Regions from separate parts of the Pseudomonas sp. DC3200b2 genome, predicted to be linked through region 1. Evidence: riboswitches for the same ligand, from Rfam matches in the RefSeq annotation. Region 1 holds a riboswitch; the other holds the start of a gene.
The links. A riboswitch is a leader RNA that binds a small molecule or an ion and turns the genes downstream of it on or off. The one in region 1 is predicted to bind cobalamin.
Positions count from the first base shown of each region.

Region 2: it holds a riboswitch for cobalamin, as region 1 does, so the genes downstream of both, cobO (cob(I)yrinic acid a,c-diamide adenosyltransferase) here and ACP691_RS07760 (CbtB domain-containing protein) in region 1, are expected to answer to the same signal.

Region 1 is NZ_JAFCTA010000002.1:438,337-450,228, reverse strand. Features, by position in the region: gene ACP691_RS07795 (MFS transporter) at 1-1,605, opposite strand, end outside; gene ACP691_RS07790 (3-methyl-2-oxobutanoate dehydrogenase (2-methylpropanoyl-transferring) subunit alpha) at 1,908-3,140, shown strand; gene ACP691_RS07785 (alpha-ketoacid dehydrogenase subunit beta) at 3,143-4,204, shown strand; gene ACP691_RS07780 (dihydrolipoamide acetyltransferase family protein) at 4,204-5,490, shown strand; gene lpdA (dihydrolipoyl dehydrogenase) at 5,500-6,864, shown strand; gene ACP691_RS07770 (DUF2790 domain-containing protein) at 7,021-7,296, shown strand; gene ACP691_RS07765 (hypothetical protein) at 7,393-7,563, shown strand; cobalamin riboswitch at 7,726-7,941, shown strand; gene ACP691_RS07760 (CbtB domain-containing protein) at 8,025-8,213, shown strand; gene ACP691_RS07755 (CbtA family protein) at 8,223-8,906, shown strand; gene ACP691_RS07750 (cobalamin biosynthesis protein) at 8,896-9,330, shown strand; gene cobM (precorrin-4 C(11)-methyltransferase) at 9,365-10,120, shown strand; gene nfuA (Fe-S biogenesis protein NfuA) at 10,152-10,736, opposite strand; gene ACP691_RS07735 (acyltransferase family protein) at 10,794-11,822, opposite strand.
Region 2 is NZ_JAFCTA010000001.1:1,075,680-1,087,571, reverse strand. Features, by position in the region: gene bluB (5,6-dimethylbenzimidazole synthase) at 1-479, opposite strand, end outside; gene ACP691_RS05245 (cobyrinate a,c-diamide synthase) at 479-1,792, opposite strand; gene cobO (cob(I)yrinic acid a,c-diamide adenosyltransferase) at 1,789-2,400, opposite strand; cobalamin riboswitch at 2,520-2,716, opposite strand; gene ACP691_RS05235 (PQQ-dependent sugar dehydrogenase) at 2,812-4,122, shown strand; gene ACP691_RS05230 (C40 family peptidase) at 4,181-4,732, opposite strand; gene ACP691_RS05225 (C40 family peptidase) at 4,852-5,514, opposite strand; gene hda (DnaA regulatory inactivator Hda) at 5,908-6,615, opposite strand; gene ACP691_RS05215 (AI-2E family transporter) at 6,744-7,817, opposite strand; gene ACP691_RS05210 (DUF2066 domain-containing protein) at 7,827-8,858, opposite strand; gene purM (phosphoribosylformylglycinamidine cyclo-ligase) at 9,063-10,121, shown strand; gene purN (phosphoribosylglycinamide formyltransferase) at 10,121-10,771, shown strand; gene ACP691_RS05195 (DUF3108 domain-containing protein) at 10,780-11,493, shown strand; gene ACP691_RS05190 (hypothetical protein) at 11,726-11,892, shown strand, end outside.

The DNA of each region.
Region 1 (11,892 bases):
GCGGGCATTACTGGCCAGCCAGAGTACCCGCACCGCCATCCAGATGAAGGTCAGGATGGCGATAATGGCAATCAGCATGAATACATCGTTGTAGGCCATGACGTTGGCTTCCCGGGTCGCGGCGGTGGCCAGCGCCCGCAGCCCCTGTAGCGTGCGCGCCTGGGTGTCGGGAAGCAGGCTGCTGTAGTTGGCCGCGCCGTTGCTCAGCCGCGCGGCCACCCGAGGGTCGGCGCCCACCAGTTGTTCGACGATATGGCTGGAGTGGAATTTCTCCCGGATGACCTGCCAGGTACCCAGCAGGGCCGAGCCCAGCAACCCGCCCAGGTTCTGGGCAATACCGAACATGACGGAGAAACTCACCAGGTTGCGCGGGTTGGCAATGACGTTGCGGGTGCCGAGCACCATGGTGGGGCCCAGGAAGAACGTACTACCGAACGCGAGCAGGAACTGGCTCAGGTAAAGCTGCGGTGGCCGGGTCAGATTGCTGGAGAAACTGTCCATCAAGGCGCCCGCGGCCATCAGCGCTACCGAGAGCAACAATGGACGGAACAGATGTTCAGGGTCGATCGTCAAGGCGCTGACCAACAGCCCCGCCGCGCTGCCGATGAGCATCACCACATACAGGCTGAACAGTTGCTCGCTGCCCATGTTCAGGTACTGCATGAAGCCGACCGCGCCGGTGGACTGTTCGGACGTCACCATGCGAATCAACACCACCGCCAGGCCCAGGCGCAGGATCGGTCCGCTGCCCAGCCAGCGCGTCATCAGCAAGGGGTTGCGTCTGTTGTGCTCGATACACAGCCCGAGCGAGATCAATACGATGGCAGCGGCCAGGGCGATGCCGATCGAGGGCGCTTCCAGCCACCAGTCGATGCGTCCCAGGGACAGCACCGCCACCAGTAGGCCGACGCCTGGAGCGAGAATGGCAAAGGTCAGGAAATCCATCGGCTCGAAGGTGCGAAAGCGATCTCCAGGTGGAAGCTTCAGCCAGAGCACGCAACCCAGCGCGGTGATCGCCAGGCCGAGCTCGAACAGGTACAGCCCGCGCCATTCCGCGATCTGCAGGAGGTCTTCGGACACCAGGCGCGCCAAGGGCAAGGCCAGCTGTGCCGTACCCAGCCCCAATACCAATGCCTTGAGCCGCCACTTGGCCGGCAGCGCCTGGATCATGTAGTACAGCCCGAGAGAGCTGAGCGCGGCGCCCACCATGCCGTGGGCAGCGCGCACCGCGATGGCCGAACCGAGGTCGTTGACGAACAGGTGGGCCAGGGTCACCAGCACATAGAGGGCCAGGAATACCTCTGTGAAGGCACGCAGGCCGAACTGCTGGCGAAACTTGACCAGCAGCAGGTTCATGGTGACGTTGGTCATCACATAGGCCGCCGGCAGCCAGGCGATTTCGGCGCTGGTCACACCCAGCGCGCCCTGCAGATACACCAGATTGGCAGTGACCAACGCATTGCCCAGCCCGCCGGTGATGCCCACCAGTAACCCGGTGAGGGCATAGGCCACACGCCGGTGAGTGGGATGCAGGGGCGTGGAGGGCGATCCGGGGAGGTTCGGCCGCTCGTGGGGCTGCCAGTCGCGAGGGGCGTAGCGATCCATTCATTGACTCGTCTGCGGCGATTTGGCCGAGCCAGGCCGGGCGCTGTCGATACAGCCCGGCATGACATCTGTGCCTTAGTAGCAGCGCGGCGGCAAAAGTTTCTATGCACCCTCGATTCAAGGCTCGCTGCAACCGGAGCCGGGCTGGCAACCTGTTTATTCTTCGCTCGCGGCCCGAGAAAGAATTTTTCTCCGCCGAAGGCGGGCCGCGCTCTAGCAAAAGAGAAAAACTCTCCAGCGGGACAGGCCTAGAATCAGTATCGACAACTCCCCAATAAACACAAGATCGAGGGTTGTGACACGTGAACGCCCAAGAACCGCTTCGCCTGCATGTGCCGGAACCCACGGGCCGCCCGGGCTGCAAGACCGATTTCAGCTATCTGCAGCTGCTCCCCGCTGGCGCGGCTCGCAAGCCGCCCCTGGACATCGACCCTCGAGACACCGCCGACCTGGCCGTGGGTCTGGTGCGCGTGCTGGATGAGCAAGGCCAGGCCGTTGGCCCTTGGGCCGAGGCCATACCGCTCGAGCTTCTCCATCGTGGTCTGCGCACCATGGTCAAGACTCGGGTGTTCGACAGCCGCATGGTCAAGGCCCAACGCCAGAAGAAGATGTCCTTCTACGTACAGAGCCTGGGAGAGGAAGCCATAGGCACGGCCCATGCCCTGGCTCTGCGCGGCGATGACATGTGTTTCCCGACCTACCGCCAGCAGAGCATCCTCCTGGCCCGCCAGGTGCCGCTGTTCGAGATGATCTGCCAGCTGTTCTCCAACGAGTGCGACCCGCTCAAGGGCCGGCAGTTGCCGGTGATGTACTCCAACAAGGCTGCTGGCTTCTTCAGTATTTCCGGCAACCTGGCGACTCAGTTCGTACAGGGCGTGGGCTGGGCCATGGCCTCGGCCATCCGGGGCGATACCCGCATCGCCTCGGCCTGGATAGGTGACGGCTCCACAGCCGAAGCCGATTTCCACACGGCCCTCACGTTCGCTCATGTATACCGCGCGCCCGTCATCCTGAACGTGGTGAACAACCAGTGGGCGATCTCCAGCTTCCAGCATATCGCCGGGGGCGAGGCCACTACCTTCGCGGGGCGAGGCGTAGGCAGCGGCATTGCCTCGCTGCGGGTGGACGGCAACGATTTCCTGGCAGTCTATGCCGTCTCGCGCTGGGCCGCCGAGCGGGCCCGGGCCAACCTGGGGCCCACCTTGATCGAGTGGGTGACTTACCGGGCCGGCCCCCATTCCACCTCCGACGACCCTTCCAAATACCGCCCCGCCGATGATTGGGCCAATTTCCCCCTGGGGGATCCGATCGCTCGGCTCAAGCAGCATCTGATTGCCGAAGGGCACTGGTCCGAGGCACAACACGAGGCGCTGGTGGCCGAGCTCGAGCAGCAAGTACTGGAGGCGACCAAGCAGGCCGAAAGCCACGGGACCCTGGGTGGCAGCGCCTATGCCAGCGCGGCGACCATCTTCGAAGACGTCTATCACGAGATGCCCGCGCACCTGCGGCGTCAACGCCAGCAGATGGGGATCTGACCATGACTACCGCACACCAGATCCAGCCTTCGCAGGCTGTCGAAGCGACACGGGACATGACCATGGTGCAAGCCATTCGCTCAGCCCTGGACGTGATGCTGGAGCGAGACCCCAACGTAGTCACTTTCGGCGAGGACGTGGGCTATTTCGGCGGCGTGTTTCGCTGTACGGAGGGCCTCCAGGCCAAGTTCGGCAAGACCCGGGTTTTCGATACGCCGATCTCCGAGAGCGGCATCGTTGGGGTGGCCGTGGGCATGGGCGCCTATGGCTTGCGGCCGGTTGCCGAAATCCAGTTCGCTGACTACGTATACCCGGCGTACGACCAGCTCACTTCCGAAGCGGCGCGGCTACGCTTCCGCTCCGCCGGCGACTTTACCGCGCCGATCACGGTACGCATGCCCTGCGGCGGCGGAATCTACGGCGGGCAAACTCACAGCCAAAGCCCGGAGGCGATCTTCACCCAGGTTTGCGGCTTGCGCACGGTGATGCCATCGAACCCCTACGACGCCAAGGGCCTGCTGATCGCTGCCATCGAATGTGATGACCCGGTGATCTTCCTGGAGCCCAAGCGCTTGTACAACGGCCCCTTCGACGGGCATCACGATCGCCCCGTAACGCCTTGGGCGGGCCACCCCGACAGCCAGGTGCCGGAAGGCTATTACCGGGTACCGCTGGACAGCGCTGCCGTGGTGCGCGTAGGCAGCGATGTCACCGTGATCACGTACGGCACCACTGTCCACGTGGCCTTGGCCGCGGCCGCGGAAACAGGCGTGAATGCCGAAGTGATCGATTTGCGCAGCCTCTGGCCACTGGACCTGGACACTCTGGTGACATCGGTGAAGAAAACGCGGCGTTGCGTAATCGTGCACGAGGCCACCCAGACCTGCGGCCTGGGCGCCGAATTGCTCGCCCTGGTACAGGAGCATTGCTTCTATTGGCTAGAAGCCCCTATCGAGCGGGTAGCCGGGTGGGATACCCCTTACCCCCATGCCCAGGAATGGGCCTATTTCCCCGGCCCCGCCCGGGTCGGCGCTGCCTTGCGCCGTGTCTTGGAGGTGCGCTGATGGGCGAGCATGTGATCAGGATGCCCGATATCGGCGAAGGCATCGCTCAGGTGGAGCTGGTGGAATGGTTCGTCAAGGTGGGCGACACCGTCAGCGAAGATCAGGTACTGGCTGATGTCATGACTGACAAGGCAACAGTGGACATTCCCAGTCCGGTACAGGGTCGGGTGTTGGCCCTGGGCGCCTCGCCAGGGCAGACCGTAGCGGTGGGCAGCGAGCTCATTCGCCTGGAAGTCCAGGGCCAGGGCAATGAGAAACCGGTCGTCTCGTCCGCCAGCATGGAAGCAGACGCGCGGCCACCGGCACAGGAACAGATCACCGTGTCGCCGGCCGCCGCCATCACGGAGCCGAGGCTGGCGCCTGTGGCGTCCACCTCCGTCTGTGCCCCGGCGTCAGTTGACGAGTCAGGACGCCCGCTGGCCTCGCCCGCCGTGCGCAAGCGTGCCTGGGACAACGGACTGGACCTCGCTGCCATCGCCGGGAGCGGGCCGGCTGGCCGGATTCTCCAAGAGGATCTGGATCATGCCCTGGCCCGCGGCGCCCTTTCCCCGACCGCTGCTGGACCTGACGGGCGCCATGCTTGCCCCCTGGCCATCGAAGAAGTGCCAGTCATCGGCCTGCGTCGCAAGATTGCCGAGCGCATGCAGGAAGCCACCCGCCGTGCCGCGCATTTCAGCTATGTGGAAGAAATAGATGTCACCGCCCTGGAAGCGCTGCGTCAGCAGCTCAACAGCCAGTGGGGCGAGCATCGCGGCCGGCTTACGCTCTTGCCGCTGCTGGTCAGGGCGCTGGTAGTGGCCCTGCGAGACTTCCCGCAACTCAACGCGCGTTACGATGATGAGCGCCAGATCATCGAGCGGCACAGCGCGGTGCATATGGGCATCGCCACCCAGGGCAGCCAGGGGCTGCTGGTGCCCGTACTGCGTGACGCACAGGCCGGGGATCTCTGGAGCAACGCGCGAGAGATCGCTCGTATCGCCGAGGCGGCGCGGCAAGGCAAGGCCGAACGGGCGCTGCTTTCAGGCTCGACCATTACCTTGACCAGCCTGGGCGCGCTTGGCGGGATCGTTTCTACCCCTGTGCTGAACCTGCCCGAGGTAGCCATCGTCGGGGTCAATCGCATGGTCGAACGCCCGATGGTAGTCGACGGCCAGATCAGCATCCGCAGGATGATGAACCTTTCCAGCTCCTTCGACCACCGGGTGGTCGACGGCATGGACGCGGCCCGCTTCATCCAGGCCGTGCGTCAGTTGCTGGAGCAGCCTGCTACCCTCTTCATCGATTAAGGTCGGAACATGCAGAGTCTTGAAACGCAACTTCTTGTCCTCGGTGGTGGCCCAGGGGGCTACGTCACCGCCATCCGGGCAGGCCAGCTTGGCATCCCTACCGTGCTGGTAGAGGCCCAGACCCTGGGAGGCACGTGCCTGAACGTGGGCTGCATCCCGTCAAAAGCCCTGATCCATGTGGCGGAGCGCTTCCATCAGCTGAGCGAGCCCAACGAATTCGGGATCAGCGGCGGTCAGCCGCGACTGGACCTTGGCCAGGCAATCGCCTGGAAAGACCGGACCGTGGATCGGCTGACGTCCGGCGTGGGCGCGCTGCTGAAAAAGCACCGCGTGCAGGTCATTCATGGACATGGCCAGATCGTGGATGGCAAGACGGTACAGGTGGGCGATACCCGCATTCATTGCCAGCATCTGGTGCTGGCTACCGGCTCGCGAGGGATGAGCCTGCCGGGTCTGGCCATTGGCGGGCCGATCGTGGATTCCACCCAGGCCTTGTCCCCTGAAACGCTGCCGCGGCACTTGGCGGTGATCGGCGGGGGTTATATCGGCCTCGAGCTGGGCACCGCCTATCGCAAGTTGGGCGCTCAGGTGACCATCGTCGAAGCCCAGCCTCGCCTGCTGCCGGCCTATGACTCCGAGCTGACGGCCCCTGTGGTCACGCGCCTGCGGAATCTTGGCATAAAGGTGCTGACCGAAAACCGCGTCGAAGGTTACGACGCAGCCGGGCAGCGCTTGCGGCTACGCTCCGGCAGCGGCGATACCGCGAGTCTGGAGGTTGATCGCGTTTTGGTGGCCGTGGGGCGCACGCCCCATACCGGGGGCTATGGTCTGGAACGCCTGGACCTTGACAGCGCGGGCAAGGCCGTAAAGGTCGATGGGGGGTGTCGCACCAGCATGACCGGAGTGTGGGCTATCGGCGACCTCACGGGAGAGCCAATGCTCGCCCACCGAGCCATGGCTCAGGGGGAAATGGTGGCTGAGCTGATCGCTGGCAAGCGCCGAAGCTTCGCCCCCGCGGCTATCCCCGCCGTGTGCTATACCGACCCGGAAATTGTCGTTGCCGGGCTTACACCGGACCAGGCCGGCGCCGACGCCAAGGTGGCCAGCTTCCCCTTCGCGGCCAATGGGCGGGCCATGACCCTGGGGGATACCTCCGGCTTCGTACGGGTGGTCGCACGGCCAGGCGACCATCTAATCCTCGGCTGGCAAGCGGTGGGCCCAGGCGTCTCGGAACTGGCCGCGGCCTTCACCCAGTCATTGGAGATGGGTGCCCGCCTCGAGGACATTGCCGGGACCATCCACGCGCATCCGACGCTTGGTGAAGCGGTACAGGAAGCGGCCTTGCGGGCGCTGGGCCAGGCGCTGCACATCTGACCGGAAACGGGTTAAAGGCCCGGAGCCGGGACGCTCCGGGTGAACTATCAAAAGCATCGATTCCGGACAACAAAGCGTTCAATTTCTCGGACAGCGCGGTTAGCGGTTTACTGAACTCAACCAGAAACCCAACCCGCTGCAAACGAGGAATCCATCATGAAAGCTGCATTCGCCATCGCCGCCCTGACTGCTGTGTTCGCCACCGGTGCCTTCGCCCAGGACGGCGCCGACCGTGCCGTCACCAGTAACCTGCCGGTGGAAACCTACCATTACGGCATGAAGCTGGATGTACAGAAAATCATCTCCAGGACCGACGTGAGCACCAAGCGAGGTGTGGTACCGGTGACCATGGTGTACCAGGATAGCCAGGGCGCGCTGCACAAGCTGCAATTCCTGCAACTGGGTGGCTACGACGACAACGCCAACGGCTGATCCGGCCGTGACCTTGTCGAGCGAGGCGACTAGGCCTGGCAGGTCTGCTGCCGGGTCGCCTCGATGAATTCTCGCTTTCCTTTGCAAAGGTGTCACATGTCATCCGATCGCATCATGTGCGTAATAGGCAGCGCGGTACCCGAGCACCTTCGCGACCTTGGCTTGCTGGCCTGCTGGTACGTGGTTCGCGACGGCGAGCCGGTAAGCCCGCCCCTGCTTTCCCGCGCCGCGGCCCAAGACTATCGGCTCCGCGACTTCGCCGCCTGACCCCAGCCAGGCCAGGGCCTGCCGGGCCCGCCCTTATGGTCGTCGCTATGCCGCGCCATGCTACCGCCTCGCACCCATCAGCGACCTTGCCAGCTGACGGCCCAGGTACTCCTGGCCGCTCCTCCTGCACCTCCATTTGACGCCCTGCGCCCGACGTGCTTTGCTTGCGTCTTTCGTTCGGGTGCCCCTCACGGGGTGAAACGGGAAACCGGTGCGCCTTCGGGCCAGTCCGGTGCTGCCCCCGCAACGGTAAGCGAGCGTGCTTCCAGGCAAGGCCTGAACCACTGTGCACGGGCATGGGAAGGTATGAAGCGGATCGGTGGCCTGTATTGTCCGCCCCTCGCGAGCCCGGAGACCGGCCCGAGCGTTCTCGATGACACACCTGCGGTGGGCGGGCGGTCGGCCATGCCCTTCTAGGGGCGGTCCCCGCGCGCCTGCCTCATACACTGGAAGGAAGCGCCATGACCACCCACATCGCAAGTCAGACTCAGAGCCAGCCCGCCGTCACGCTCGGCGCGCGTATCACAACCGCCTGCGTGGCGGGCGTCCTGGGCATGGCACTGGTTTATCTCGCCGGCTTTTCTCATGTTCCCGCGGTTCATAACGCGGCACACGATACTCGGCATAGCGCTGCCTTCCCCTGCCACTGAGGGCTCACCATGTTCACTCGTATCGCCCGGACCGCGGGCTTCGCGGGGCTACTGGCCGCGCTGCTGCTGACGCTGATGCAAAGCATCTGGATCAGCCCCCTGATTGAACAGGCGGAAGTTTTCGAAAGTGCCGCCGCCGAGAATTTGCACCAGGATCATGCCGCGCCTGACGGCCATCACGAACATGAGGTCGCAGCCTGGGAGCCGGAGCCTGGTTGGCAGCGGCTGCTTTCGACCACCGGTGGCAACCTGGTCGTCGCCTTAGGCTTCGCCTTGATGCTGGCCGGCCTGTATACAGTGCAGGCGCCCAGTCGCACCGCGGCCGGCCTGCTCTGGGGGCTGGCGGGTTATGCAGTATTCACCTTGGCGCCTACCTTGGGACTTCCTCCGGAGTTGCCGGGCACAGCCGCCGCGGACCTCAGTTCCCGCCAACTGTGGTGGGTAGGCTCTGCCGCCAGTGCCGCCGTCGGCCTTGGGCTGATCGCGTTCGCCGGCTCCTGGCCCCTGAAGCTGGCTGGCGCCGCACTGATGGCCATCCCTCATGTGATAGGCGCGCCGCAACCCCCGGTGCATGAAAGCGTTGCGCCCGAGGCCTTGCAGGCGCAATTCCGCTGGGCAGCCCAGACGGTGAACCTGGCGTTCTGGCTGGTGCTTGGCCTGGTCAGCGCCTGGTTGTTCCGTCGTGCTTCCTGACGCTGCCGCACTCCAATCGCCACCCGCTTGCCTGGTGGCCGGCTTCGGCTGCCGCCAGGCTTGCAGCGACGCTGAATTGCGGGCACTCCTGGACAGAGCCCTGGCCGTGATAAAAGCGCGGCCGTGTCAGCTCCTCGGTCTCGCTACCCTGGACAGGCGCCTCGCCGTGCCAGGGTTACAGGCGCTGGCCCAGGAGCTCGGCCTGGCTCTGGCCGGTTATGACGCCCAGGGCCTGGGACATTATGATGGCGAACTCAGCCACCGCTCCGCTCTCACCTGGCGCTATACAGGCTGCCATGGTATCGCGGAGGCCAGCGCCCTCGCTCACTGCCGGGCACTCGTCGGCAGAACGCCACGCCTCTGCGTCAGCCGTCTTGCCAGCGCCAATGCCACGGTCGCTCTGGCCTGCCCTGCCCCGACTTGAAATCCCTTCACGCTCCGCCTCGAAAGGCCATTCAATGACTGTCTATTTTATCGGTGCCGGCCCCGGCGACCCCGACCTCATTACGGTCAAAGGGCAGCGGCTCATCCAGCGCTGTCCGGTGATCATCTATGCCGGTTCACTGGTACCCGCGGCGGTGCTGCAGCCCAACCAGGCCGAACGCGTGGTCAATAGTGCGCAGCTGCACCTGGAAGCGATCATCGAGGAAATGGTCACCGCCCACGAGGCCGGCCTGGACGTGGCTCGGGTACATTCAGGCGACCCTTCCCTGTATGGGGCCATCGGCGAGCAGATCCGCCGCCTGCGAGTACTGGGCATACCGTTCGAGATCGTGCCCGGGGTCACCGCGGTCGCCGCCTGCGCCGCCCTGCTCGAGTCCGAGCTGACCCTGCCTGGCGTGGCGCAGACGGTAATCCTTACACGCTATGGGCACAACAGTCCGATGCCTGAAGGTGAAGAACTGGCTGACCTGGCCAGGCACCGGACGACCCTCGCCATACATCTGGGGGTGGGCCATGTCGGCGCGATTGCCGCGCTGCTCCAGCCCCACTACGGCGCGGACTGCCCGGCGGCGGTGGTTCACCGCGCGAGCTGGCCGGACCAGGATTGGGTGTCAGGGACGCTGGAAAACATTGAAGCCAAGGTGGCCGCCAAAGGGTTCAGGCGCACCGCGCTCATCCTTGTAGGGCGGGTACTGGGAAACGAGCCCTTCGAGGATTCGACCTTGTATCGGGCCAGCCATGCTCACCTCTATCGGCCCGGCAGCGACTGAGGCCTGCCGTTCGCCGAGCTCGCGCCTGTTTTCAGTAATAGGCGTTCTCGCGGTTGGTATGGTCGGTCACGTCGCGGACACCCTTGAGTTCTGGAATCCGCTCCAGCAACGTGCGCTCGATGCCTTCCTTGAGGGTGACGTCGGCCTGGCCACAACCCTGGCAGCCTCCGCCGAACTGCAGGACAGCGATGCCCTCTTCCACCACATCGATCAGCGTCACCTGGCCACCGTGGCTGGCCAGGCCGGGATTGATCTCGGTCTGCAGGTAATAGTTGATGCGCTCGTTCAACGGGCTGTCTTCGTTGACCATCGGTACCTTGGCGTTGGGCGCCTTGATAGTCAATTGACCACCCATTCGATCAGTGGCGTAGTCCACCACCGCGGCGTCGAGGAACGGCTCGCTCACTGCGTCGATCCAGGCAGTGAAATGCTTGAGCCCCAGCGCGGTGTCGTCCGGTTTTTCCTCGCCTGGCTTGCAGTATGCGATGCAGGTTTCAGCGTATTGGGTACCCGGCTGGGTGATGAACACACGGATACCGATGCCGGGGGTATTCTGCTTGCTGAGCAGGTCGCCAAGGTAATCCTGGGCCGCGTCAGTTATGGTAATGGTGCTCATGGGGGCTCCTCACAGACTAGCGCGCAGTTTACGGCAAAGCTTGCCGGGGAGAAAGTCCTAGTAATTTTGTCGGGTTAAGCCGGAGTCGGGCCTCGCGCGAATCAGCGAAGCTTTCATGCGGTAGTAGAGCCGCTTTTCCAACAGTTCGTAGCTGAGCCAGGACATTGCCAGGATCGTGGGCACGCAGAAAAATGCGAACACCATATAGGCATTGATGCCCAGCCGCTCGGTGATGAACCAGCCGGCGTAAAGCACGAGCAGATGCACCAGGTAGACCGAGTAGGAACAGTCTCCCAGCGCCTTCAGCGCCCGGCTGTGGGCGAACCGTGCCTCCAATGCCAGGCACCCGGCCACGATACCGGCGCTGGGCAGGCCCCAGTTGAGCAGGCGATTGGTCGGTTCCAGGCGATAGATGATCGTCGAACAGACGGCTATCAGTGCCAAGGGCAACCACAGGCCGCTGCGCACCCAGCCCCGACGCCAGGCCACCCCCAGCGCGATACCCAGCAGGAATTCATAGACGATATTGTTGGCGTAGAAGCGCCCCGACCAGCCCAGACGGCTGAAGGCCTCGCTGCTGAGCAACAGTGCCCCGGCGACGAACAACGCCCGCCACGCCTTCGGCACGATGAAGGCCAGGGAGAATACCAGGTAGAAGAACATTTCGTAGTTCAGGGTCCAGCCCACGTTGAGTGTGGGGTACAACCCGTATCCTCCCGGGTTTTCCGCGGGGATGAATAGCAACGAGAGGATGAAGGTAGGCCAGTTCACCACGCCGTGGGGCATATGACTGCCTACTGTGTAGAGCAGCAGCCCCATGGCCATCGTATAGAACCAGTAGGCAGGAATGATGCGGATGGCTCGATTGAGCAGAAACTCTCGCGGCTGCAGGGGCTTGCCCCAGGTCGACAGGTAGATCACCAGGCCGCTGATGACGAAGAAGATGTCTACACCGACCGCGCCCCGTGCCGCGAAAAAGTGACCGATAAGCCCCCCGCCCTGGAAGTTGAAAAACACCTGCATGAAATGGTGGCATACCACCATCCACGCCGCCATGGCCCGCAAAGCCTGAATCGAGATCAGCATTCAAGGTTCCCGCGTTACGCTCTCACTACCGTGCCCAAGAGCACGAACTCATAAGTGGGACCGACCTCCC
Region 2 (11,892 bases), on a different contig from region 1:
GGGTCGAACAGCGAAACCCAGCCCATGCCAAGGCCTTCGCCACGAGCCGCCAGCCAGAGGTTCTGCACCGCGCAGGCCAGGGAGGCAAGGTCCATCTCCGGAAGGGTGCGCCGGCCGAAGACATGGGCTTCACGACCCTCCATCAGCGAGACCACCAGCAGTTCGGCGCATTCCAGCACGCCCTCGACCTTGAGCTTCATGAACGTATCGGAGCGTTCGCCCAGGGCCTGCGCGGTACGCACGCGCTCTTCCTCGACCAGACGATGAATGTCCTGGCGCAGCGCCGGGGAGCGCACCCGGATAAAGCGCCACGGCTGCATCAGGCCGACGCTTGGCGCCTGGTGCGCCGCGGCCAGCAGCCGTTGCAAGGTGTGCGGATCGACTTCTCCACCGCTGAAATGACGCATGTCGCGGCGTTCGGCGATGGCGCGGTAGATGGCGGCTCGCTCGGCCTCGGCATAAGCGTGTTCGGTGACCACTAAGTACCCTCGGGCTTGAACAGAGCCGCGGTGGCGGCCAGGTTGGACGGGAAGTAGAAATGCACATAGGAGGCGGTGAGCCGACCGCTCTGGTAGACCGCTTCGGCACCCCGGCCGCCATTGGGGCTATGGCCACGGGCCACCGGCACCCATGGTGTATCGGTGAGTGAATGGTGATAGGTGTGGCCGCGCAAGCAGCCATGGCCCAGGTCCACCTCCTGCAACGCCAGGGCCGCCAGCCTTTTTTGCAAGCGGGCCTCGCCAGGCATCAACCCTAGCAGCGGGGCGCGTTCCCCGGCCACGTCAGTGAGGCCGTCGAGCAGATACAGCATGCCCCCGCATTCGGCCAATAGTGGCTTGCCTGCCTGGTGGTGAGCGCGGATGGCCGCCAGCATCGGCTGGTTCGCCGCAAGCTGGCGATGGTGAAGCTCGGGGTAGCCTCCGGGTAGGTAGAGACTGTCGCAGGCGGGCAGCGCGGCGTCAGCCAGCGGGGAGAAGAAGTGAAGCTCGGCGCCCATGGCCCGCATGGCATCCAGATTGCCGTTATAAAGGAAGGCGAAGGCCTCGTCCCGGGCCACCGCGATACGCACCCCGGCCAGGATGGGCTCGCTCAGGCTCGGCTGCGGCGCCTCGAAGCTGACAGGAAGCGGTAGCGCCTCGGCCTCTGCGCCCAGCACGCCAGCCAGTGCCTCGGCTGCCGCGTCCAGGCGTCGATCCAGGTCGTCCAGTTCACTGGCCTGGACCAGGCCAAGATGCCGACTGGGTAGGTTGATGGCCTGTTCGCGCGGCAAGCCGCCGAACCAGCGCAATCCTTCGGTCAGGCTGTCGCGCAGCAGTTGACCATGCCGTGGGCTGCCCACGCGGTTGGCGATCACACCGGCAAAGGGCAGTTCCGGGCGGTAACGCGCCAGGCCAAGGGCCAGGGCGCCAAACGTCTGCGCCATGGCGGTACCGTCGATCACCGCCAGCACCGGCACACCCAGGGCAATGGCCAGGTCAGCGCTGGACGGGGTGCCGTCGAACAACCCCATCACCCCTTCCACCAGGATCAGGTCCGCGCTTTCGGCGGCCTCCCACAGCAACCGCCGGCTCTCATGGGCGCCGACCATCCACAGGTCCAGCTGGTAGACAGGGGCGCCGCTGGCCCGCTCCAGGATCATCGGGTCGAGAAAGTCCGGCCCGCACTTGAACACCCGCACGCGGCGACCAAGATTGCGGTGCAAACGCGCCATGGCCGCGGTGACGGTAGTCTTGCCTTGACCGGAAGCGGGGGCGGCAATCAGTACCGCAGGGCATCGCCGTGCCTGGCTCACCATTCGATCCCTTTCTGCGCCTTGATGCCCGCCTGGAAAGCATGCTTGACCAAGCCCAGCTCGCTTACCGTATCGGCTATTTCCAACAGCTCCGGCCGCGCGGCGCGGCCCGTCACTATCACATGCTGCAGAGAGGGTCGGCCGCTCAGGTCGGCCAGTACCATGGGCAGGTCAAGGTAACCGTGCTTGAGGGCGATGTTGAGTTCGTCCAGCAGCACGAAATCCAGAGCCGGGTCCCGCAGCATGGTTCGCGCCACGTCCCAGGCCGCGGCCGCGGCGGCGATGTCACGCTGGCGATCCTGGGTTTCCCAGGTGAAGCCCTCGCCCATCACATGAAAGCTGACCTCTTCGGGGAAGCGGCGGAAAAACAGTTCTTCCCCGGTGGCCTGGCGACCCTTGATGAACTGCACCACGCCGCAACGCATGCCATGACCCAGCGCGCGGGCCAGCATGCCGAAGCCGGAACTGCTCTTGCCCTTGCCATTGCCAGTAAGCACCAGCAGCACGCCTCGCTCGTCCGGCGAGGCGGCGATACGGGCATCGATCACGGCTTTCTTGCGCACCATGCGCGCCTGGTGGCGCTCGTCGCGCCCGGTGGTATCGTTCATCGCTGCTCTCCGCTCGCTCGCGGGGGCGCACCAACGCCGCGCCTGCGCCGGGATCGGCGGGCACGCGAACGTCGATGCCGCTCTCACCCGCGCGGCGATCTCGTATGACAGGCGCAGGTCACGCCCATGGGTTTCAGGCCGGTCTCCGGGCTTATGAGTGGGCGCTGCCCAGCTTCAGCGCCTTCCCGGTTCCCCAGTGGCTTGTGCTCAAGCGTGACTCATCTACCGTTGCGGGGGCAGCGCCGGGTTCGCACCGGCTTCCCTGTTTCACCCGAGCGCCTGCGGCACGTCGGACACCTGAAACGATCGGCGAAGGGTAAGGGGTTGGCCCCACAGCGTCAATGCGGCATGTTGAACCTCCGCCGGCTCGCTGCCTCTACGGTACATACCGCTCGCCAGGAAGCTGATGCCATGCCCAAGTCCAGTCTCGCCCTTATCGCTCTGTTGGCCACCAGCATGGCCGCCTGCGGGGAAAGCGCCAAGCTGCAAGTATCCGACGGCACCGGTCCCTCGCCGAAACTGCCCGCGCCCAACAAGACCCTCGTGCCTACCGTCAACATCGCGCCCGCCGTGGGCTGGCCCGTCGGTGTCACTCCCAAGGCGGCGCCGGGCACCCAGGTGAAAGCGTTCGCCGAAGGCCTGGAGCATCCTCGCTGGCTTTATGTACTGCCCAACGGCGATGTACTGGTGGCGGAAACCAACTCCCCCGCCAAGCCGGACGACAGCAAGGGCATACGCGGCTGGGTGGCGGAAAAGGTCATGAGCCGGGCAGGCGCCGGCGTGCAGAGCCCCAATCGCATCACCCTGCTACGCGACCAGGACGGCGACGGGGTAGCGGAAACCCGGGAGACCTTCCTCAAGAACCTGAACTCACCCTTCGGCATGACGCTGGTAGGCCAGGATTTCTACGTGGCCGATACTGACAAGCTCCTGCGCTTCAAGTACCAGCCGGGCGCCACCCACCTCAGCGGCGACGGCGAAACGGTCACCGACCTCCCCGCCGGCAGCCTGAACCACCACTGGACCAAGAATGTAATCGCCAGCCCCGACGGCAGGAAGCTATACGTTACCGTGGGCTCCAACAGCAACGTGGGCGAGAACGGCATGGCCGCCGAAGAGGGCCGCGCCGCGATCTGGGAAGTGGATGCCGCCAGCGGCCAGAAGCGCCTGTTCGCCACCGGTCTGCGCAACCCCAATGGCCTGGCCTGGGAGCCGAAAACCGGCAAGCTGTGGACGGCGGTCAACGAGCGGGACGAGATCGGCAGTGACCTGGTGCCCGATTACATCACCTCGGTGAAGGATGGCGGCTTCTATGGCTGGCCCTACAGCTACTATGGCCAGCACGTGGACGTTCGGGTCGAGCCCGGCAATCCTGAGCTGGTACAGAAGGCCATCACCCCGGATTACGCGGTCGGGCCACACACCGCCTCCCTGGGCCTGGCCTTCGCCCAACCCAAGCAACTGCCCGCCCCCTTCGACCAAGGGGTGTTCATCGGCCAGCACGGCTCCTGGAACCGCGAGCCCCATAGCGGCTACAAGGTGATCTTCGTTCCCTTCGAGAATGGGATGCCCAAGGGGCAACCGCTGGACCTGCTGTCCGGCTTCCTCAATGACAAGGGCGAAGCCATGGGGCGCCCGGTCGGCGTGGTGGGCGATGACAAGGGCGGGGTGCTGGTGGCCGATGATGTAGGCAACAAAATCTGGCGGGTGACTCGCCAGTAGTGAACCGTGGCCCGGCGCGTGCCTCAAGCGCGCCGGCAGTTGTTCCCACCCGCTGGATTCAAGGCGCCGTTTGCGCCAGCCGTTCTGGCTGGATGACGCGCTTGGCGTCCAGATAGGCCTTTTGCCAATAAGGTTTGTCCAGGTAGTCCAGGCGCACCGTACCTCCGGTAGAAGGTGCGTGCACGAAGCGCCCTTCTCCCACGTAGATTCCGGCGTGACTCACCTGCCCGCCACCCTGGGTAGAAAAGAACACCAGGTCGCCGGAGCGAAGCGCGGCGCGGTCCACGCTGGGGGCATGCATGGCGATCAACTCCGCGGTGGTACGCGGCAAGGCTATCCCCGCCGCGTCTCGGTATACGAAGCCAATCAAGCCACTGCAGTCGAAGCCTGCCGCGGGGGTGTTGCCGCCCCAACGGTAGGGCGTGCCCACCAGGCCGATGGCCCGGAACAGCACGTCATCGGCCTTGATCGAAGAATAATCGCTCGGGTCGACCATCAGCGGACGGGGGGCCGCAGCCACAGGAACAGGCGCGGGCGGCGGCGGGGTTACGCAACCGGCAAGCACCACCAGCGGCAGCGCTGCCAGCACACGAAGGAAGAAGAAGGCCATGGACAGGGGTTCCGAGTTCGACTGCCGATGAAGATTAGCGTTTAACCCGCTGTTTTCCATAAAAAAGGGCAGCGAAAGCGTGACCGCTCGTCGCTACCCTTGTCAGGCGTTGCGCTGGTTTACTTGCGAGCCATCTCGCTGACAGGCGCCATGGCCAGCATGCGCTTGGCTTCGATATAGGTTTTGCTCCAGTAGCGGTCGCCCAGACTGTCGACCCGTACACCACCGCTGCGGCGGCTGCTGGAGTGAATGAACTGATCGCCGCCCAGGTAGATACCGGCGTGGCTGACCCGGCCCTTGCGCCCCGAGGTGCCGAAGAACAGCACATCGCCCGGCTTGAGGTTGCTACGGGCAACCAGCGGCGCCTTGACATTGATCATTTCGCGGCTGGAGCGCGGCAGGGTCATGCCCGCCTCCTCGCGGAACAGGAAGTTGATGAAGCCTGTGCAATCGAAGCCACTTTCAGTGGTGCCGCCGAACTGGTAGCGGGTACCGATCAAGGATTTGCCGCGTTCAAGGATACTATCGGCCAGCAAAGGCAGCCGATACGGCGCCTTGCTGGAAAACGTGGCCAGGTCATCCTTGTCGTCGGCTTCGTCAGCCTCATCGAACACGGAAGCCTGGGCAATGGATGGGTGGCGAAGCTGGGTTGGCGCCTGAGGGGCGCGTTCGGCGGTAACGAGGGCGGACACCTGCTGTTGCGAGACCGGTGACTGGGCTGCGCAGCCGACCAGCAGGGTAACGAGTGCAAGGGGCACGAGGGGTGCGAAGCGCTTGAGCATGGGCACGACCGTGTCGGTTGGTTGAAGAAGAGTGGAATATGCCTTCTATCGGCCTCATTTGCAAATTTTATAGAACATTATGTGACTCCCGTTGTTCAGGCTGACATCTAACGCGCAAATTGCCGGTCTAGAGCGCTTGAACCTGAAGAGCCCCGATTCCAAGCCCATGATCTTGTTGAGTTATCCGCGATGCCCAGGTAACGAACCATTTCATGGAAAAAAGTCTCGGTAGATCCGCTTCGCTTAGCCGGAGATAAGCGATATAAGAAAGCTATCAGTAGCGAAACCACTACTGCGCCGGTCAAGTGGCGGCCGAATTGAGAAAGCAAGGGTCATGCCAGGCGAGCCCAGCTCATTCGCCAGCCGTGCTGCCGTACAGGCATGATGGCGCTATCACCAGCCCAGGGTTTCCTTGAGGAAAGGGATAGTGAGCTTGCGCTGAGCTTGAAGGGAAGCCTGGTCAAGGCGTTCGAGCAGGTCGAACAGCGAGCTCATGCTGCGACTTCCGCGGGTAAGGATGAAATGCCCCACCTCGTCGGTCAGGTGCAGGCCCCGGCGCGAGGCTCTCAGCTGGAGCGCTCGCAGTTTGTCTTCGTCGGAAAGTGGCCGCATCTGAAAAACCAGGGCCAAGGTAAGGCGGGACTTGAGGTCCGCCAGCTTCACGGGCAATTCCCGTGGGGAATGTGACGCGGCGATCAGCAGGCGACGCCCACTGTCACGCAGGCGATTGAACAAGTGGAACAAGGCTTCTTCCCAATCCGCCTTGCCGGCGATGACCTGGAGATCGTCCAGGCATACGAGCTCATACTGGGCCAAGTAATCCAGAATGCCAACACCCCGCTCCAGCAGCTGGGCCAGAGGCAGGTACACCGCTGGCTGCCCCTGCTGCTCCATGCGCAAGCATGCCGCCTGCATCAGATGAGTGCGCCCCACCCCCGGCTTGCCCCAGAGGTAGATCAGGCTCTCCGTCCAGCCGGCATCCGCATCGCACAACCGCTCGACGTAGCCAAGCGCCGCGGCGTTGGCTCCGGGATAGTAGTTGACGAAGGTGGCGTCATCACGCAGGCGCACACCCAGCGGGAGTTGGATCGGCTCTTTCATGCGACCTGGGGTTACGCCTCAACTCAAAAGGTGCCCGATTCTAGCGGCTTGGCTGGAAGCTGCAAGCTTGACGCGCGCCAGGCCCGCCGGCAAGGGCCGATCGCGCCCCGCCGACCGGCCAGGGGTATCTACAACTGCGGATCCTCACCACCCCCGTAGAGGTCCGATTGCTTGTAGAGCACGTGCATATGGCGCACCAGCACCATGATGACGGCGGCGACCGGCAGGGCCAGCAGTACCCCGGTGAAGCCGAACAGCTCACCACCCGCCAGGATGGCGAAGATCACCGCCACCGGATGCAGGCCGATGCGATCGCCCACCAATAACGGGGTCAGCACCATGCCTTCGAGCATCTGGCCGATGGCGAATACCGCGCCGATGGCCACCAGATGCCATGGGTCCAGGCCGAACTGGAACAACCCCGCCGCGAGCGCTGCGCTGATACCGGTGATAAAGCCCATGTAGGGCACTATCGAGGCCAACCCGGCCAGTACCCCGACCAGCAGACCCAACTCCAGGCCGGTGAGCATCAGGCCCACCGAATAGATGCCGCCCAGGGCGAGCATGACCATTAGCTGGCCGCGCACGAAAGCGCCCAGCACCTCATGGCATTCACGAGCCAGCGCAACGATTTGCCCTTCCCGATGCCGAGGCAGCAGGCCACGGATCTTGGCCATCATCAGATCCCAGTCTCGCAGCAGGTAGAAACCCACTACGGGAATCAGCACCAGGTTGGCCAGCCAGCCGATCAGAGCCAGGCCCGAGGCGGTTGCCCTGGCCAGCACCAGGCCAACGATATCGGTGGTCTGCCCCATGTGGGCGGAAATGGCCTCCTTGATCTTGTCGAACTTCCAGAAGCCCTCTGCCAGCCCCAGCCGCGACTGAACCCACGGCAGCGCCACCTGCTGCAGCCAATCCAGAAACTGTGGGGTCAGTTCGTACAGCCGTACCACCTGCTTGGCCAGCATGGGGATTACCACCACCAGCGCCAGGAGCACGATCAGGGTGAAGAGCGCGAACACCACGACCACGGCCAGGGTGCGGGACAAGCGCAGACGCTCGAGCCGGTCTACCAGCGGGTCGCCCAGGTACGCGATCAGCATGCCGACCAGGAACGGCGAGAGGATAGGGTGCAATTCGAAGACCAGGGCGACGGCGACCAACGCCGCGCCCAGCCAGAACCAACGCTTCTTGTCTGTCATGACCACCCCTTACCAGTGGAACCGCAGAGGTTCGGGCGCGAGCGCGGGCGCCGCGCCCGGCGTGGCGGGGATCGACGCATCGGCGGGCGTCGCCGGCATCTCCTGCAAACGAGCCAGGCTCAGTTGCGCTCGCAACTGGTCGGCGCTGGCGGTCACCTGATAGAGAACGCGATCGCCCTGCACGCTTAGCAGGCGGCCGCCCAGGGTATCGAGTACGCGCCCCAGTTCAGCGTAATGGTCCAGGGTCATGCCCTGCACCTCCACCGTCAGGTCGCCACTGGCGCCCGGCTTGACCGTATAGCGGGGCGCAAGCCGTTGCGCCACGGCCAGCATCACCGCATCGGCCAGGCCTGCCTGATCGGCCGCCTCCACGCTGCCCTGTTCTTTTTGCCCGCCCAGCCAGAGCCGCCATTTCGCCTGCCAGCGCTCCCCGCTGGGAACCGCATGCACGGCCAGCAACGCGTCGGCGCCATAGCGTTGGGATACGCCTTGCAAAGGCGCCGGGTCGGCGGTTTCCAGGTTCTTGGCCGTGGCCGCCAGTTGTTCCGGCAGGTCGGCCATGGGCAGCTTGAGTGGCAGGCCACGGTGCCTGGCGGCCTGGCGCAGCGGGGCGGCGCTGGGCTGGGCATCGCCGGCCAGGATGGCGCCGGCGGGACTGTCGTTCAGCCACCAGGCAAGGATGGAAGGGCGATTGGCGCCCCAGGTCGCCAGCCCGGCCTGACGCAGGGCCTTGTCTGTACTGACCGGGTCGAAATCCACCTGCAGGACCTGGGGCGGCCCGGCCTGGTAGCCGTATTGGCTGATGATCTGCTGCGGGTTCTTGCGAACGCTCGCCAGGGCGCCGCCGCCATAGGCCCTGGCATCACCGGTCAGGCGCAGCACCAGGGTTTCCAGGGCGCGCTGGGTCGCTTGGTCCCGTTCTTCCGGTGCCTGGCTGGCGACCGGCTCGCTGACCTCGTACAGGTTGGCGACGGTTTCGCCCCAGGCCGCCAGATGAACTAGACCGAACAATGAAGCGAGCAGAACGGGGCGCAGGCGCATGGGCTGTTTTCCAAAAGACCGTGTACTAAGAGAAGTGGGACCCACTTTCCCTGAAAACATTCGCTCTGCCAACCACGGCGCGCATTCGAGGGCTCGCCGGCCCGGCCGCGTTCTGGCCTGAACAGGCCAACCCTGATAAAATCGCGCGCCTTCGCAGACCCCCGTGGTCGTTTCCTGTATCGCCCCTCTTCAAAGGCCTGGATCATGAGCAAGCAACCCTCCCTGAGCTACAAGGACGCCGGTGTGGACATCGACGCCGGTGAAGCGCTGGTCGAACGCATCAAGGGCGTGGCCAAGCGTACCGCGCGGCCTGAAGTGATGGGCGGCCTGGGAGGCTTCGGCGCGCTGTGCGAGATCCCGGCCGGCTACAGGCAGCCCGTGCTGGTCTCCGGTACCGATGGCGTGGGCACCAAGCTGCGCCTGGCCTTGAACCTGAACAAGCACGACAGCATCGGCATCGACCTGGTGGCCATGTGCGTCAACGATCTGGTGGTCTGCGGCGCCGAGCCGCTGTTCTTCCTTGACTACTACGCCACCGGCAAGCTGAACGTCGACGTGGCGGCCACCGTGGTCACCGGTATCGGCGAAGGGTGCGAACAGGCCGGTTGCTCTCTGGTGGGCGGCGAAACCGCCGAGATGCCAGGCATGTACGAAGGCGAGGACTACGACCTGGCCGGCTTCTGCGTGGGTGTCGTCGAGAAGTCGGACATCATCGACGGCTCCCGGGTGGCTACCGGTGACGCCCTCATAGCCCTGCCCTCCTCGGGCCCGCACTCCAACGGCTACTCCCTGATCCGCAAGATCATCGAGGTTTCCGGCGCGGACCTCGCCACCGAGCAGCTCGACGGCAAGCCCTTGGCGGACCTGCTCATGGCGCCGACCCGCATTTACGTCAAGCCCCTGCTCAAGCTGATTGCCGAAACCGGTGCCGTGAAAGCCATGGCCCACATCACCGGCGGCGGCCTGCTCGACAACATCCCGCGCGTGCTGCCGGCTGGCGCTCAGGCCGTGGTCGATGTAGCCAGCTGGCAGCGCCCGGCCGTGTTCGACTGGCTGCAGCAGCAAGGCAATGTAGACGAGACCGAGATGCATCGCGTACTGAACTGCGGCGTGGGGATGGTGATCTGCGTGGCTCAGGCTGACGTCGCCCGCGCGCTCGAGGTGCTGCGTGCCGAAGGCGAACAGCCTTGGGTGATCGGGGAAATCGCCACCGCGGCCGAAGGCGCCGCCCAGGTCGAGCTGAAAAACCTCAAGGCCCATTGATGCCCGCGCCTTGCAACCTGGTGGTCTTGCTGTCGGGCACCGGCAGCAACCTTCAGGCAATGATCGACCAGTTCCGCCACGCTGACAGCCTCGTGCGCATTCGCGCGGTCATTTCCAACCGCGCCGATGCCCCGGGCCTGGTTCGCGCCGAGAACGCCGGCATCGAAACCCGCGTGCTGGAGCATGCCGGTTACCAGGGCCGTGAAGCCTTCGACGAGGCCCTGATGGCCCTGATCGACAGCTTCGAGCCCAGCCTGGTGGCCTTGGCGGGCTTCATGCGCATCCTCAGCCCGGGCTTCGTCCGTCACTACCATGGCCGCCTGCTGAACATCCACCCTTCGCTGCTGCCCCGGTACAAAGGGCTGCATACCCATCGCCGCGCGTTGGAAGCCGGGGACGCGGAGCATGGCTGCAGCGTACACTTCGTCACGGAGGAACTCGACGGGGGCCCCTTGGTCGTACAGGCTGCCGTCGCGATAGCAGCCGAAGACACACCGGACACCCTCGCCCAGCGGGTTCACGCCCAGGAACACCGGATCTACCCCCTGGCCATCGACTGGTTTGCCCAAGGCAGGCTTGGCCTGACGCCCACCGGCGTTGTGCTCGATGGCCACCTGCTGCCAGCCAGTGGCCATTTGATTCGCCCATAGGAGACCATATGCGTCGTGCCCTGTTATTCGCGCTCGCCCTGTTCGCCCTACCCAGCGCACAGGCCGCAGACCTGAAACCCTTCTCGGCCAGCTACACGGCCGACTGGAAACAACTGCCCATGAGCGGTACCGCCGAACGCAGCCTCAGCAAAGGCGCCGATGGCGACTGGACGCTCAACTTCAAGGCATCGATGGTGATCGCCAGCCTGACCGAAAGCAGCACGCTGCGCATGGACAAGGACACTTTGCTTCCGCAGAAATACCACTTCGAGCGTGGCGGCCTGGGCAAGGCCAAGACGGTGGACCTGGACTTCGACTGGACCGCCAAGAAAGTCACCGGTACCGATCGCGGAGACGCCATCACCCTGCCCCTCAACCGAGGCGTACTGGACAAGTCCAGCTACCAGCTGGCGCTTCAGCATGACGTGGCGGCCGGCAAGAAGAGCATGAGTTACCAGGTGGTGGACGGCGACGAAATCGACACCTACGACTTCCGCGTTCTGGGTGAAGAGAAAGTGCAAACCAAGGCCGGCAGCATCGACGCCATCAAGGTCGAGCGCGTCCGCGACCCTACCCAGAGCAAGCGGGTGACCGTACTCTGGTTCGCCAAGAGCTGGGACTACCTGCTGGTCCAGCTTCAGCAGATTGAAACCGATGGCAAGGAATACACCATCATGCTGCAGGACGGCACGGTGGATGGCCGAAAAGTCCAGGGCAGCTAATCGCCTTCTAGCGTGACCGAGGTCCCTCGGTCACGTTTTTCCCTCCTTAAAACATTCTTCACTCGCCTTCATCTAGTGCGACACTTTGCCGCAGGCCACGCCACGCCTGGGCTGCAGCTTTTTTTATGGAAAACGCAACAGTTCGTTGCGCTGGCGATGCGTTCCCATATTCCCGCCAGACTCCTATAACGGAAGCACGTCCCTTGCGACGACTACCCAGAGGAGTATCAACATGACTGTGAAAGTAAGCGAACGTGACGATGCCCACATGTCCCATGAAGGCCTGGCGGCCGGGGTGCGTATCTGGGATGTATACCAACAGGACCTTCTGGTAGGCATGTTTCACAACGAACACGATGCGCTGGCCTACCAGCATGAGCTGGAGGCACAGGAGGCCGT